Regions from separate parts of the Kitasatospora sp. NPDC127121 genome, predicted to be linked through region 2. Evidence: riboswitches for the same ligand, from Rfam matches in the RefSeq annotation. Region 2 holds a riboswitch; the other holds the start of a gene.
What was found. A riboswitch is a leader RNA that binds a small molecule or an ion and turns the genes downstream of it on or off. The one in region 2 is predicted to bind thiamine pyrophosphate.
Positions count from the first base shown of each region.

Region 1: linked by a shared signal. The riboswitch ahead of thiO (glycine oxidase ThiO) and the one ahead of ACFVHI_RS16945 (cytosine permease) in region 2 are both predicted to bind thiamine pyrophosphate.

Region 1 is NZ_JBHXTQ010000008.1:7,613-14,409, reverse strand. Features, by position in the region: gene pknB (Stk1 family PASTA domain-containing Ser/Thr kinase) at 1-865, opposite strand, end outside; gene ACFVHI_RS06990 (thiazole synthase) at 985-1,782, opposite strand; gene thiS (sulfur carrier protein ThiS) at 1,784-2,053, opposite strand; gene thiO (glycine oxidase ThiO) at 2,050-3,225, opposite strand; TPP riboswitch at 3,229-3,341, opposite strand; gene ACFVHI_RS06975 (NAD(P)/FAD-dependent oxidoreductase) at 3,426-4,634, shown strand; gene ACFVHI_RS06970 (Rv2175c family DNA-binding protein) at 4,677-5,042, shown strand; gene thiE (thiamine phosphate synthase) at 5,042-5,692, shown strand; gene ACFVHI_RS06960 (polyprenyl synthetase family protein) at 5,749-6,797, opposite strand, start outside.
Region 2 is NZ_JBHXTQ010000029.1:49,552-56,348, forward strand. Features, by position in the region: tRNA gene ACFVHI_RS16935 (tRNA-Ser) at 109-196, opposite strand; gene ACFVHI_RS16940 (S1C family serine protease) at 260-2,083, opposite strand; TPP riboswitch at 2,387-2,534, shown strand; gene ACFVHI_RS16945 (cytosine permease) at 2,659-3,993, shown strand; gene ACFVHI_RS16950 (glycerophosphodiester phosphodiesterase) at 4,073-4,897, shown strand; gene ACFVHI_RS16955 (ATP-binding protein) at 5,203-5,745, shown strand; gene ACFVHI_RS16960 (DUF5926 family protein) at 5,852-6,797, shown strand, end outside.

The DNA.
Region 1 (6,797 bases), on a different contig from region 2:
GGGTGAGCGTGCGGCGGAGCCGCTGGAGGGCGGCGAGCAGTTCGACCGCGTCGTACGGGCGGGCCTCGGCCGTCCGGGCGCAGGCGCCGGCCACTATGGCGTCCAGCCCGGGGCCGACGGCCGGGGCGATCAGCGAGGGGGCGGGGACGTCCTCGTGCAGGTGCTTGTACATGACCTGGACGGGGTTGTCGCCGGTGTGCGGGCGGCGGCCGGTGAGCATCTCGTAGAGCAGGATGCCGGCCGCGTAGACGTCGACCCGCTGGTCGGTGGGGGCGTCCGGGAGGATCTGCTCGGGGGCCAGGTAGGAGACGGTGCCGAGGACCGTGCCGCCGGTCGCGGTGCTGGTCGAGGTGGGCGCGCCGTCGGCGGTGCCGAGGACCCGGACCAGGCCGAAGTCGGCGACCTTGACCAGCCCGTCCTCGGTGATCAGCACGTTCTCGGGCTTGACGTCCCGGTGCACCAGCCCGGCCCGGTGGGCGGCGCCGAGGGCGGCCAGCACCGGCTCCAGCACGTCCAGCGCGGCCCGTACGGACAGTGCGCCGCGGTCGCGCAGCAGGTCCCGCAGGGTGCGGCCGGGCACGTACTCCATGGCGAGGAAGACGTTCGCGCCGTCCGCGCCCTGGTCGAAGACGTTCACCACGTTCGGGTGGGAGAGCCGGGCGACGGCCTTGGCCTCGCGGATGAACCGGGCGGTGAAGCCGTCGTCCCCGGCCAGCGCGGGGTGCATCACCTTGAGGGCGACGACCCGGTCCAGCCGGGTGTCGGTGCTCTTGTAGACGGTGGACATCCCGCCGGTCGCGATGCGCTGCTCGACCCGGTACCGGCCGTCGAGCAGGGTACCGATCAGGGGGTCGTGCAGTGCCATGTCCACCCGGAGAGTCTAGGGCCGCAGGCGGCAGCGGGGCCCGGAGGACATCGCCTCCGGGCCCGGCTGTGCCCGGTTTGTGACACGGCACACGCGGGCGGGTGCCGGGCGTCCCGGTGTCAGAACGCCGGGTGCTCGCGGGTGTCCAGCTCCGCCCGGCCGGCCATCGCCGAGGAGGCCTCGGCGTGGAACCGGCGCGGGATGCGGCCGGCCCGGTGGGCGAACCGGCCCGCCTCGGCGGCGTGCCGCATCGCCTCGGCCATCAGCACCGGGTCCTGCGCCCTGGTCACCGCGGAGGCGAGCATCACCGCCGCGCAGCCCAGCTCCATCGCCAGCGCGACGTCCGAGGCGGTGCCGGCGCCCGCGTCCAGGATCACCGGGACGCCCGCGCCCTCCACGATCAGCTGGAAGTTGTGCGGGTTGCGGATGCCCAGGCCGGAGCCGATCGGCGAGCCCAGCGGCATGATCGCCGCGCAGCCGACGTCCTCCAGCTTGCGCGCCAGCACCGGGTCGTCGTTGGTGTACGGCAGCACCGTGAAGCCGTCGTCGACCAGGGTCTCGGCGGCGTCCAGCAGCTCGATCGGGTCCGGCAGGAGGGTCCGCTCGTCGGCGATCACCTCCAGCTTCACCCAGTCGGTGCCGAGCGCCTCGCGGGCCAGCCGGGCGGTCAGCACGGCCTCCCCGGCGGTGAAGCAGCCCGCCGTGTTGGGCAGCACCCGGATGCCGTTGCGGGTCAGCACGTCCAGGACGGAGCCCTGGGTGCCGGCGTCGACCCGGCGCATCGCCACGGTGGTCAGCTCGGTGCCGGAGGCCAGCAGTGCCCGTTCGAGGATCTCCAGGCTGGGTGCGCCGCCGGTGCCCATGATCAGCCGGGAGCCGAAGGACGCCCCGGCGATGGTCAGCAGGTCGTCGGCCATGTCAGCCTCCCTGGACGGCGGTGAGGATCTCGATCCGGTCGCCCGCCGACAGTTCCGTGGCCGGCCACGAACTGCGCGGCACCACGGCCTCGTTGAGGGCGGCGGCGACGCCGCTGTGGGCGGCGCTGAGGGTGGCCACGACCTCTGCGAGGGTGGTCGTGGTGGACACCCGGCGGGGCTCGCCGTTGACGGTCAGCGCGATCTCGGCCGGTGCGGTCCGGGCCGGCGTGGTCTGGGCCGGCGTGGTCTGGGGTGGTGCGATCTCGGTCATGCGGAGGCCTTCGTGGTGGAGCGGTCGGGGGAGAACCGGGTGGGTGTGAACGGCTGTGCGAGCTCGGGGAGTTCGCCGGTCGCCAGGTACTCGGCGAGCAGGTCGGCGGTCACCGGGGTGAGCAGCACGCCGTTGCGGTAGTGGCCGGTGGCGGCGACCAGCCCTGGCAGCGCGGTCGGGCCCAGCAGCGGGGCGTTGTCCGGCGAGCCGGGCCGCAGCCCGGCCGAGGTCTCCAGCAGCGGGAGTTCGGTGATGCCCGGCACCAACTCGTGGGCGTCGCGCAGCAGTTCGTACACCCCGCCGGCGGTGACGGTGGTGTCGTAGCCCTGCTCCTCGGTGGTCGCGCCGATCACCAGCTCGCCGTTCTCCCGGGGCACCAGGTACAGGTGCTGTCCGCGCACCACCGCGCGGACGTTGCGGGACAGGAACGGCCGGTACGTCTCGGGGATCCGCAGCCGCAGGATCTGCCCCTTCACCGGGCGGACGGCCGGCAGCACGCCCTCCGGCAGTCCGGGCAGCCGGTGGCTGTGCGGGCCGGCCGCGAGCACCACCTGGTCGGCCCTCCGGGTCTCGCCGGTGCCGAGCCGGGCGCCGACCGCGCGGTCGCCCTCGACCAGCAGCCCGACGGCCTCGGCACGGTGGACCACGACCCCGGCGAGCTCGCAGGCGGCCACCAGGGCGGTCAGCAGCCGGCGGGGATCCACCTGGTGGTCGTCCGCGACGTGCAGGCCGCCGCGCACGCCGGGGGCGAGCATCGGCTCCAGCCTGCGGGCCTCCCGGCCGGTCAGCCAGGCCGAGTCCAGGCCGAGCCGCTGGTGGAAGGCGTGCAGCTCGCGCAGTTCCTCGCGGTCGTCGGAGTCCAGCGCGACGGCGATCGTGCCGCACCGGCGGTACCCGGTGTCCAGGCCGCCGCTCGCCTCGGTGAGCTCGGCGGCGAAGTCCCCGTACCGCTGGTTGGAGGCCATGCCGAGGCGCAGCAGCGGCTCCTCCCCGTACTGCAGCTCGGTGACCGGGGCGAGCATCCCGGCCGCGACCCCGGCCGCCCCGCCGCCGGGGGAGGGGTCGACCACGACGATGTTCCGCAACCCGCGCTGCGCGGCGCGCCAGGCGACGGCGAGGCCGATGATGCCCCCACCGATCACCAGCACGTCGGCGTGGGTTTCCTCGGGCAAGCGTGACAAGGCTGCTCTTCTCCCTTCGCCGGAATGACCCGGATCAGGTTCGGACGGTCGCGGGCCGTGCCAGCCCGCCTCTCAGCCCGGTACGCCGGGCTCCCGTGATGGTGCCCCCACCATAACGCCGGGGGCGGGCCCGGCCGAAGGCCCGTACGCGGGGTGGACGGGCCGGTGGCCCCGGCAGGGCGCTGAGTACAGTGACGGGCGTGGCAGAGCTGAACGCAACGGATCAGGTGGTCGTCGTCGGGGCCGGGCTGGCCGGGGCGCAGTGCGCCCTGAAGCTGCGGCAGGGCGGCTGGCGGGGGCGGATCACGCTGGTCGGGGAGGAGCCGCACGCGCCGTACGACCGGCCGCCGCTCTCCAAGGACGTGCTGCTCGGCAAGGCCGACGCCACCACCCTGGACATCGACTACCCGCACCTGGGCATCGAGCTGCTCACCGGCCGCCGCGCCACCGGCCTCACCCCCGGCGTGCTGCACACCGACGCCGGCGACCTCCCGTACGACGCCCTGGTGATCGCCACCGGCGCCACCCCGCGCGCCCTGCCCGGTGCCGAGCGCGCGCACCTGCTGCACACCCTGGACGACGCGCTGGCGCTGCGCGCCCTGCTGCGGCCCGGCCTGCGGCTGGTGCTGGTCGGCGCGGGCTGGATCGGCGCCGAGGTGTCCACTGCCGCCCGCGCGGCCGGCTGCGAGGTGACGGTGGTCGAGGCGGGCCCGGCGCCCGTCCCCGGCGCGCTGCCGGCCGAGGTCGGTTCGGCGATGGCCGCCTGGTACGCCGAGGCCGGTGTCGACCTGCGCTGCGGGGTCGGCGTGGCCGCCGTCGAGGAGGGCGCGGTGCTGCTCGCGGACGGCTCGCACCTGCCCGCCGACGAGGTCGTGGTCGGCGTCGGCGCCCGGCCCGCGACGGGCTGGCTGGCCGGTTCCGGTGTCGAGCTGGACGGCACCGGCGCCGTCCTGGTGGACGGGCGGCTGCGCACCGGCCTGCCCGGCGTCTTCGCGGCCGGGGACTGCGTCAGCTACCCGTCCGCCCGCTCCGGCGCCCGGCTGGCCGTCCAGCACTGGGACCACGCGTTGCAGTCCGGCGAGGCCGCGGCGGCCGCCGTCCTCGGCGCGGACGCGCCGCCGTACGACCCGGTGCCGTACTTCTGGTCGGAGCAGTTCGGCCGGATGGTCCAGTACGCCGGGCGGCACGCCGAGGGCGACGAACTGCTGTGGCGGGGCGGCCCGCAGGACGCCTCCTGGACGGTGCTCTGGCTGCGCGACGGGGTGCCGAGCGCGCTGCTGGCCGTCGACCGGCCGCGCGATCTGACCCAGGGCCGCCGGCTGATCGAGCGCGGCACCGCGCTGGACCGGGCCCGCGCGGCGGACCCCTCGGTGCCGCTGAAGTCGGCGGTCGCGGGGTAGCGGCTGGTGCGCGGGGGGCTGTGGAGGTGGCAGTCTGGTGGCGTGAGTGAGATTGAAAGCAAGATTGAAGCCCTGGTTTCCGAGTGGATGTACCTGCCCGACATCTCGGAGCAGTGGGGGGTGCGCGTCACCGAGGTGCGCGACCTGGTCCGCACCGGCGGGCTGATCGCCGTCCGGCGGGGCCCCAACAAGTCGCTGCAGGTCCCTGCGGCGTTCATCGACGGCCAGGGGCTGGTCAAGCACCTGTCCGGCACCCTGACCGTGCTGCGCGACTGCGGTTACAACGACGTGGAGATCCTGGAGTGGCTCTTCACCGAGGACCCGTCGCTGCCCGGCAGCCCGATCCAGGCGCTGCAGGAGAACCGCGGCACCGAGGTCAAGCGGCGCGCCCAGGCGATGCTGATCTGATGGCGGCGGACACGCCGCGCCGGCGGCTGGCCGACGCCCGGCTGTACCTGTGCACCGACGCCCGCCGGGAGCAGGGCGACCTCGCCCAGTTCCTGGACGCGGCGCTGGCGGGCGGGGTGGACATCGTCCAGCTCCGGGACAAGGGCCTGGAGGCCAAGCAGGAACTGGAGGCCCTGGAGGTCTTCGCGGACGCCTGCCGCCGCCACGGCAAGCTGCTGGCCGTCAACGACCGCGCCGACGTCGCGCACGCGGCCCGGCCGGACGTGCTGCACCTCGGGCAGGACGACCTGCCGGTGCCGGCCGCCCGGGCGATCCTCGGCGACGAGGTGCTGATCGGCCGGTCCTGCCACGCCGAGTCCGAGGTGGACGCGGCGGTCGCCGAGCCCGGCGTGGACTACTTCTGCACCGGCCCGGTCTGGCCGACCCCGACCAAGCCGGGCCGCCCGGCGCCGGGCCTGGGCCTGGTCTCGTACGCGGCGAAGCAGAGCACCGACCGGCCGTGGTTCGCCATCGGCGGCATCGACCTCGGCAACCTCGACGAGGTGCTGGCCGCCGGCGCCCGCCGGATCGTCGTGGTCCGCGCCATCACGGCCGCGGACGACCCGCAGGCCGCCGCCGCCGAGCTCGCCCGGCGGGTGCGCTCGGCCTGACGGCCCCGGGGGCCGTCACCGTTCTCCGTACCTGCGGATCCTCTTGCGTGCGGATCTCAGTACTTGCGGACGGTGGCGGCCTCGGCCAGGGCCAGCAGCACCGTGCGGGCCTGCTCGTCGGCCAGCGGCGCCGCCTCCAGCGCGGCCAGGGACTGCCGCATCAGCTCGTCGATCCGGCGCTCCACCCGCTCGGGCGCGCCGCTGCGGGCCACCAGGTCGCGCAGCCCGGCGACCTCCTCGGGCACCAGGTTTGGCGCGCCGAGCCGCTCGTCCAGGTGCCGGGCGTCGGCGGCCGGCAGGCCCCGCATCGCGTGCGCCACCAGCAGGGTGCGCTTGCCCTCGCGCAGGTCGTCCCCGGCCGGCTTGCCGGTGACCGCCGGATCGCCGAAGACGCCGAGCAGGTCGTCCCGCAGCTGGAAGGCCTCGCCCAGCGGCAGCCCGAACGCCCCCAGCGCCGCCACCAGCTCCGGGCCGGCCCCGGCCAGCAGCGCGCCGACCTGGAGGGGGCGCTCGATCGTGTACTTCGCCGACTTGTAGTGCAGCACCGTCTGCGCCCGGTCGAGCGCGCCCTCGTCGGCGGAGTCGCCGGCCACCGGCTCCAGGACGTCCAGGTACTGGCCGACCATGACCTCGGTGCGCATCAGGTCGAACACCGGCTTGGCGGCCAGCACGGCGGCCGGCTCCAGGCCCGAGCGCAGGAACAGCTCGTCGCACCAGATCAGCAGCAGGTCGCCGAGCAGCACCGCCGCCGAGGCGCCGTACTGCTCGCGGTCGCCGCGCCAGCCGTTCGCCCGGTGCAGCGCCTCGAAGCGGCGGTGGATCGAGGGCAGGCCGCGGCGGGTGTCGCTGCGGTCCATCAGGTCGTCGTGCACCAGGGCGCTCGCCTGGAGCAGTTCCAGCGCGGCCGCCGCGTTCGCGATACCCTCGCCGCCGGCCGGGCCGCCGGCGCCGCGCCAGCCCCAGTAGCAGAAGGCCGGGCGCAGCCGCTTGCCGCCGTCCAGCAGGAAGTCGCGCAGGGCGTCGGCGGCGGGCACGAGCTGCGGGGAGATCTTGTCCAACAGGGCGGACTGGCCGTCCATGAACGCGGCGAGGGCGGCGTTGACGC
Region 2 (6,797 bases):
CTCCACCCCCTGCCACCGTGTCAGGGTCAACCCCCGCCGGCCGCAAACGCGAAAGGCGGGTGCCGAGTGATCTCGGCACCCGCCCTGAGCAGGTGGTTCTCCAACCAGCGGAGAGCGTGGGATTCGAACCCACGGTACGGGGTCACCGCACGACAGTTTTCAAGACTGTTCCCTTAGGCCGCTCGGGCAGCTCTCCAGGCGGAGGTCAGCCTAACGGGTCCGGCGGGGTTCGGTGCACACCGTTTCGTGCGGGTGGGGGTCAGCTGTCGCCGTCCCGCTGGCCGAGGGTGACCTTGGTGTTGAACTGCTGGCCGTTGCGGGTGTACTCGACGTCGACGGTCTCGCCGGGCTTGTGCGTCCAGATCCGGCTGACCAGGGCGGGGCCGTTGTCGATCGGGACTCCGCCGAGCTTGGTGATGACGTCGCCCGGCTTGAGACCGGCCTTGTCGGCGGCGCCGCCGGGGGTGACGGCCGGCTGGCCCTGGATGTCGCGGGTCTGGATCTGCGCGCCGTCGCCCTTGTAGTCGTCGTTGCGCAGCACGTCGAGCTTGGCGTAGACCGGCTTGCCGGTCTTGATCAGGGTGTCGGCGACCCACTTGGCCTGGTTGATCGGGATGGCGAAGCCGAGGCCGATGCTGCCGGCCCGGCCGTTGGCGGAGGCGTTGGACTGGATCGCCGAGTTGATGCCGATCACCGAGCCGCTGGAGTCGAGCAGCGGGCCGCCGGAGTTGCCGGGGTTGATCGAGGCGTCGGTCTGCAGGGCGTTCATGTAGGAGGACTGGCCGCCGGTCTCGTCGCCGGAGGCGACCGGGCGGTCCTTGGCGCTGACGATGCCGCTGGTGACGGTGGACTCCAGGCCGTACGGCGCACCGATCGCGACGGTGGCGTCACCGACGTTGACCTTGTCGGAGTCGGCCAGCGGAAGCGGGGCCAGCTTGCTCTTCGGCGGGTTGTCGATCTTGATCACGGCGACGTCGTAGCCCTCGGCGTGGCCCAGCACGGACGCGTTGTAGGACGTGCCGTCGGCGAACTTGACGGTCAGTTTGCCGCCGTTGAGGGTCGGCGCGACCACGTGGTTGTTGGTGAGGATGTGGCCCTCGGTGTCGAAGACGAAGCCGGTGCCGGTGCCCGACTCGCCGTTGCCCTGCGCCTTGATGGTGACGACGCTGGGCAGCGCCTTCTGCGCGATGCCGGCGATCGAGCCGGGGGCGGGCTCGTTCTTCTGGGTGTTGCTGGCCTGGACGGTGGTGCTGCGGTGGTCGTCGGCGCTGTTGGTGCGGTCGTTGCGGTCCGCGACGGTCACGCCGAGCGCCCCGCCGGCCACGCCGGCGACCAGCGCGACGGCGGCGATCAGGGCGACCAGGCCGCCGCGCTTCTTGCGCGGGCCGCCGGGGCCGCCGGGGTAGTCGGCCGGGTAGCCGAGCGGTCCGGCCGGGCCGCCCGGGTAGCCCGCGCCGCCGCCGGCGTCGTGGGCGGCGCCCCAGCCGCCGAGCGGCTGGCCGGCGCCGAACGGGTGGTGGCCGGGCGCGGGGTGCGCGGCGGGCGCGCCGGGGGCGGCCGGGGTGCCGTACGGGTCGTGCGGGCCGGCGGCGGGGACGCCGTGGGCCGGGGTGGCGTACGGGTTGGCACCCGGCGGCAGGGCCGGGCTCTCGGCGACGGGTGCGACAGGTGCGACGGGTGCCGCCGGCGCGGCCGGGACCGGCGGGGCGGGCGGCAGGACCGGCGGCGGCGCGTCGATGTAGCCGGTGGCGGCGTCGACCGGGGCGGCCGGCGCGTCGGCGACCGGCGCGGCCGGGGCCTGCGGGGCCGTCTCCGGCGCGGGGACCTTGGTGAAGGCCACGGTGGGCTGGTACCCGCCCTCGGCCGGAACACCATCGGTCGGCGCGCCTTCGGTCGGCGCGGCCTCAGCCGGTGCGGCCTCGGCGGCCGGCGCGGCCGCGGGCTCGGGGACCCGGCCGAAGGCCAGTGTCGGCTGGTGCCCGCCCGAGGCGTGGCCGTCGGAAGCGGGAACAGCCGCCGCCTGGCCGCCCGAGGGCTGCTCCCCCTGCGGCCCGGTGGGCCCAACCTCGCGCTCGGTGCTCACGAACGACCTCCATAGCTGACAGAACCAAGGACCATAGTTTTTCGTACTGCCGATTCGATTGCCGTAAGGACCCCTCTGAATAACTCATAAGAATCCTTAGCCGCCGCCGACAGCCGGGCCGCCGACCAGGCTGTCCTGCGCCGACGACCGAGCCGGCGACCGAGCCGACGAGCAACTCGACGGCCGAACCGGCGACCAGGCCGACGACCGGAGGCTCCCCCACCTCCGCCGGACGTCCCGCGATGCGGGCCGCACACCCCGTGGCCTTGGCGTTCACCCCCGGGCCGGTTAGCCTGTCGCTCACAACTGACACGCGGGAGCTTGGACCGACCAGGCTGAGAGTGCGCTGGTCGACCGTACGCCACGGGATCGTGGGCGGACCGTCGAGGGGGCGCAGACCGCCGGAACCTGTCCGGGTAATGCCGGCGTAGGGAGTATCGGCCATGTCGCCTGCTTCGCCATCCTCTTCTTCGGGCGCGCCCGCGTCCAAGGGTTTCCCCGAACCGTCCCCGACCGCTCACGACGGTGACAGCGGTGACAGCGGTCTCCCGGGCCCCACCGACACGGCGACCGCCGTGCTGGACCGCCCGGAGCGTGCCGAGGCGCCGCTCGTACTGGACACCGAGCCGCCGCGCACGCTGCGCTTCCGGGACCACTTCGCGCTCTGGATGAACCTGGGCGTCAGCCTGATCGGCTTCTCCACCGCCGCGACCGTGCTCGGAGCCAAGGGCAGCGAGCTGTCGCTGGCCGCCGCGGTGACCGCGATCGTGGCCGGCACCGTGGTCGGCACCGCGATGCTCGGCGTGGCCGCGCTGATCGGGGCCCGTACCGGTGCGCCCGCGATGGCGAACCTGCGCGGGCTGTTCGGCACCCGGCTGTCGTACGTCCCGACGGTGCTGAACATCGTCCAGTGCGTCGGCTGGGGCGTGTTCGAGCTGCTGACGATCGCGGCGGGCGCGCAGACCGTCGCCCACACCGACGGCTACCGCTGGCTGTTCGTGCTCCTGGCGGGCGCGCTGACCACCGCGCTGACCATCTGGCCGCTGGGCTCGATCGCGGTGCTGCGCCGCTTCGTGGCCGGTGCGGTCGCCGTCGCGATGGTGTACTTCACCGTCCAGTTGGGCCGCCAGGGGGTGCCCGACCCGGGCGCCGGCAACTGGCACGGCTTCCTGGGCGCCACCGACGCGATGATCGCGGTGTCGATCTCCTTCGTCCCGTTGGCCGCCGACTACACCCGGCACTCGCGCACCGCGCGCTCGGCGTTCTGGGGCAGCTTCTCCGGCTACACGATCGCCCAGGTCTGGTGCTACGTGCTCGGCCTGATGGCCCTGCTGCAGTCCGACGGCGACCCGAACAGGATCTTCGACTCCTTCCTCGGCGTCTGGGCCGGCTGGCTGTTCCTGCTGGTGCTGGTGCTGCGCGAGACGGACCAGTCCTTCGCCAACGTGTACTCGACCGCGATGTCGGTGCAGAACCTGCTGCCGAAGGTGGACCGCCGGGTGCTGACCGGCGGGATCGGCCTGCTGATCACCGTGCTGGCGCTGCAGATCGACAAGTTCACCGACACCTACACCAACTTCCTCGGCCTGATCGGCTCGGTCTTCGTGCCGCTGCTGGCGGTGCTGGCGGTGGACTACTTCTTCGGCGCCGGCCGGTACGGCTGGAACCTCTCCGCCGACGCGCCCTCGCGCCGCCTGATGCTGCTGCCATGGGTGCTGGGCTTCGCGGTCTACCAGTTCATCGCGCCGACCGCGGTGGCCGGCTGGTGGACGGACTTCTGGACCTCCGCCCAGGACGCCCTGCACTTCACCCCGCAGGAGTGGACGTCGGCCTCGCTGTTCGCCTTCCTGGTGCCGGCCCTGGTCACCTGGGCGCTCACCCCGCTGACCCGCAGGGCGGCGCGGAGCTGACCGACCGGCACCGAAGACGGCCCCGCGGATTGGGGCCGTCTTCGCCTGCGCGTCACTTCCGCCGCCTATCGTGGGGCCCGTGACCAGCACAGACCCGTCCTCGACGGCGGCGCGCACCACGCCGCCCGTCCAGGTGATCGCCCACCGCGGTTCCTCGCACGCCCTGCCCGAGCACACCCTGGCGGCGTACCGGCGCGCGCTCGACGAGGGCGCGGACGCGGTCGAGTGCGACGTCCGGCTGACCGCCGACGGCGAGCTGGTCTGCGTGCACGACCGCCGGATCGGCCGGGTCTCCAACGGCCAGGGCACCGTCTCGGCGATGACGCTGGCCGAGCTGGAGGCGTACGACTTCGGCGCCTGGAAGACCGGCCGCCCCAGCACCGACCCCGAGCTGCGCGGCGTGCTGCGGCTGGAGCGGCTGCTGGAGCTGGTGGTGGACTGCGGCCGCCCGGTGGACCTGGCGATCGAGACCAAGCACCCGGTGCGCTACCGCGGCCGGGTGGAGGCCGAGCTGCTGCGGACGCTCGAACGCTTCAAGATCGGCGCGAACCGGGAGGGCGAGCGCCCCTCGGCCCGGATCATGAGCTTCTCCTCGGTGGGGCTGGACCGGGTGGCGGCCTCGGCGCCGGAGTACCGGCGGGTGTTCCTGTTCGAACGGACCCTGCCGCTGCTCGGCCGGCTGCGCCCGGGCTCCCCGCTGCCGGGCGGGGCGCGGATCGCCGGGCCGGGCATCGACCTGGTGCGGGCCCGCCCGCAGCTGGTGACGCGGCTGCGCGAGCTGGGGCACGAGGTGCACGTGTGGACCGTGGACGAACCGGCCGACGTGGAACTGTGCCTGGAGCTCGGGGTGTCCGCGATCATCACCAACCGGCCCGCCGAGGTCCTGGCGCAGCTCGGGCGGTGATCCGCCGTCGGGCGGCGGGCCGCCCGCAAATCCACCCGCAAAGCCCGGACACAACCTGATCGTTCTGGTCGGCAGTCAAACCTTCCGGGCCCGTTATTGCCGGAATTCATGCACCGGGGCGACGCAGGGTGAGCACGGAATGACCTCAGGTCCACCCTCGGTCGCAATCGCTTGAAATGTCCTCGCGGGATCGTCCGGCGGTCGTTTCCGACGCATTACCAAGGGGCATCTCTCCCTCGGCATACGCTGAAGGAGGTCCGGGGGTGGCGTTGATGGTGGCGCGTGAAGTGCCGACTTCATCGACCATGGCAGTGCCGCACGGCCCGGCGAGTGTCGGGGTCGCACGGCGCCGACTGCGTCGAGATCTCGGCGACCGGCAGATACCGGAGCCGGTCATTGATGATGCCGTATTGATCCTTTCCGAACTGCTGAGCAACGCCTGTCGGTACGCCCGTCCGCTCGGCCCGCTGCGGGCCCTGGGGCGCGGCGCGCGGGCCGAGGTGGTGGACCAGCTGCTGGTCGGTGTCCCCTCCGGAACGCACCCCGCACCGGGCGGCCGGGAGCGCGAGGAGCACGGGAGCGGAACGGACGGCGGCGTGCTGGTCCGCTGGCAGCTGCACGCCGACGGCGTGCTCACCCTGGAGGTCACCGACGGCGGCGCGACCACCCGGCCGCTGCCCGCCGGCCCCTCGCTGACCTCGCGCGGCGGTCGCGGCCTGAACATCGTCGGCCAGCTGGCCAGCGACTGGGGCGTGCGCGACGCGCCCGGCGAGGTGACGGTCTGGGCGGCGCTGCCCGCCCGGGCCCGGCACGCCCGGCGCACCGGTGGTGACGCCCGCAGCGCCTGAACCGACGCGCGCCCCCCACCCGTCCGCCCGGCGCGTGCCCGCGCGCCGGGGGAACGTCAGTAGGCTGCCCGGAGCAAAGGACCACCGTTCCCGGGAGAGCCGCACCATGGGCAAGAAGGCCGCCAAGAAGGCGCCGCAGCGTCAGTCCACCACCGCCGTCACGGGCGAGGTCCCCGTGGTGGGGGCCCGCGAGAACTGCCCCTGCGGTTCGGGCCGCCGGTACAAGGCCTGTCACGGCCGGGAGGCCTCGCACGCGGTGCAGGAGCTGGTGCACCGCCCGTTCGAGGGCCTGGCGGGCGAGGCCGACTGGGTCGCGCTGCGCGAGCTGGTGCCCGCCGCCACGGTGCCGCTGACGCTGGCCGCCGGGGTGGCCGAGGGCGCCACCGGCGACGTCCCGTCGGTGACCCTGGCCACCGTGCTGCCGCTGGCCTGGCCGGCCCTGCGCCGCCAGGACGGCTCCATCCTGCTCGGCCTGCAGACCCAGTCCTCCTCCGGCGACCTCAGCCGCGACCTCGCGGACGCCCTGGAGCTGGCGCTGGCCACCGAGCCGGGCAACCCGGTGCCGTCCCGCCGGACCGAGGCGGGCGGACGCCGGCTCCAGGACCTGCTGGACGTCAACGCCGCGTTCACGCCCGCCGTGCACACCGGCTTCGAGTTCTGGCTGGAGGACGCCGAGACCGCGACCGGCGAGGTCGCCGCCTCCCTGGAGCGCGCCAACGCCTCGGCCATCCCGACCGAGAAGCTGGCGAGCGCCGACGCCGCCTACTGGTGCGGCACCCCCGACAAGAACCACCTGCGCTGGGTGATGACCGTGCCCGAGGAGCGGCTGCTGGACGCGCTGGCCCGGTTGAGCGCCGCCGACCAGTCCTCGCTCGGCCCGGACACCCGCCTGGTCGGCTCGTTCCGCGCGCACGGCCTGACCGTCCCGGTCTGGGACCTCCCGCTCGCCATGACCGCCGCCGACTGCGAGAAGCCGGCCGCCGAGTTCGCCGAGCGGCTGGCCTCGGTGCTCGCCGACGAGACCCCGTTGACCGCCGAGGAGCGGCGCGCCC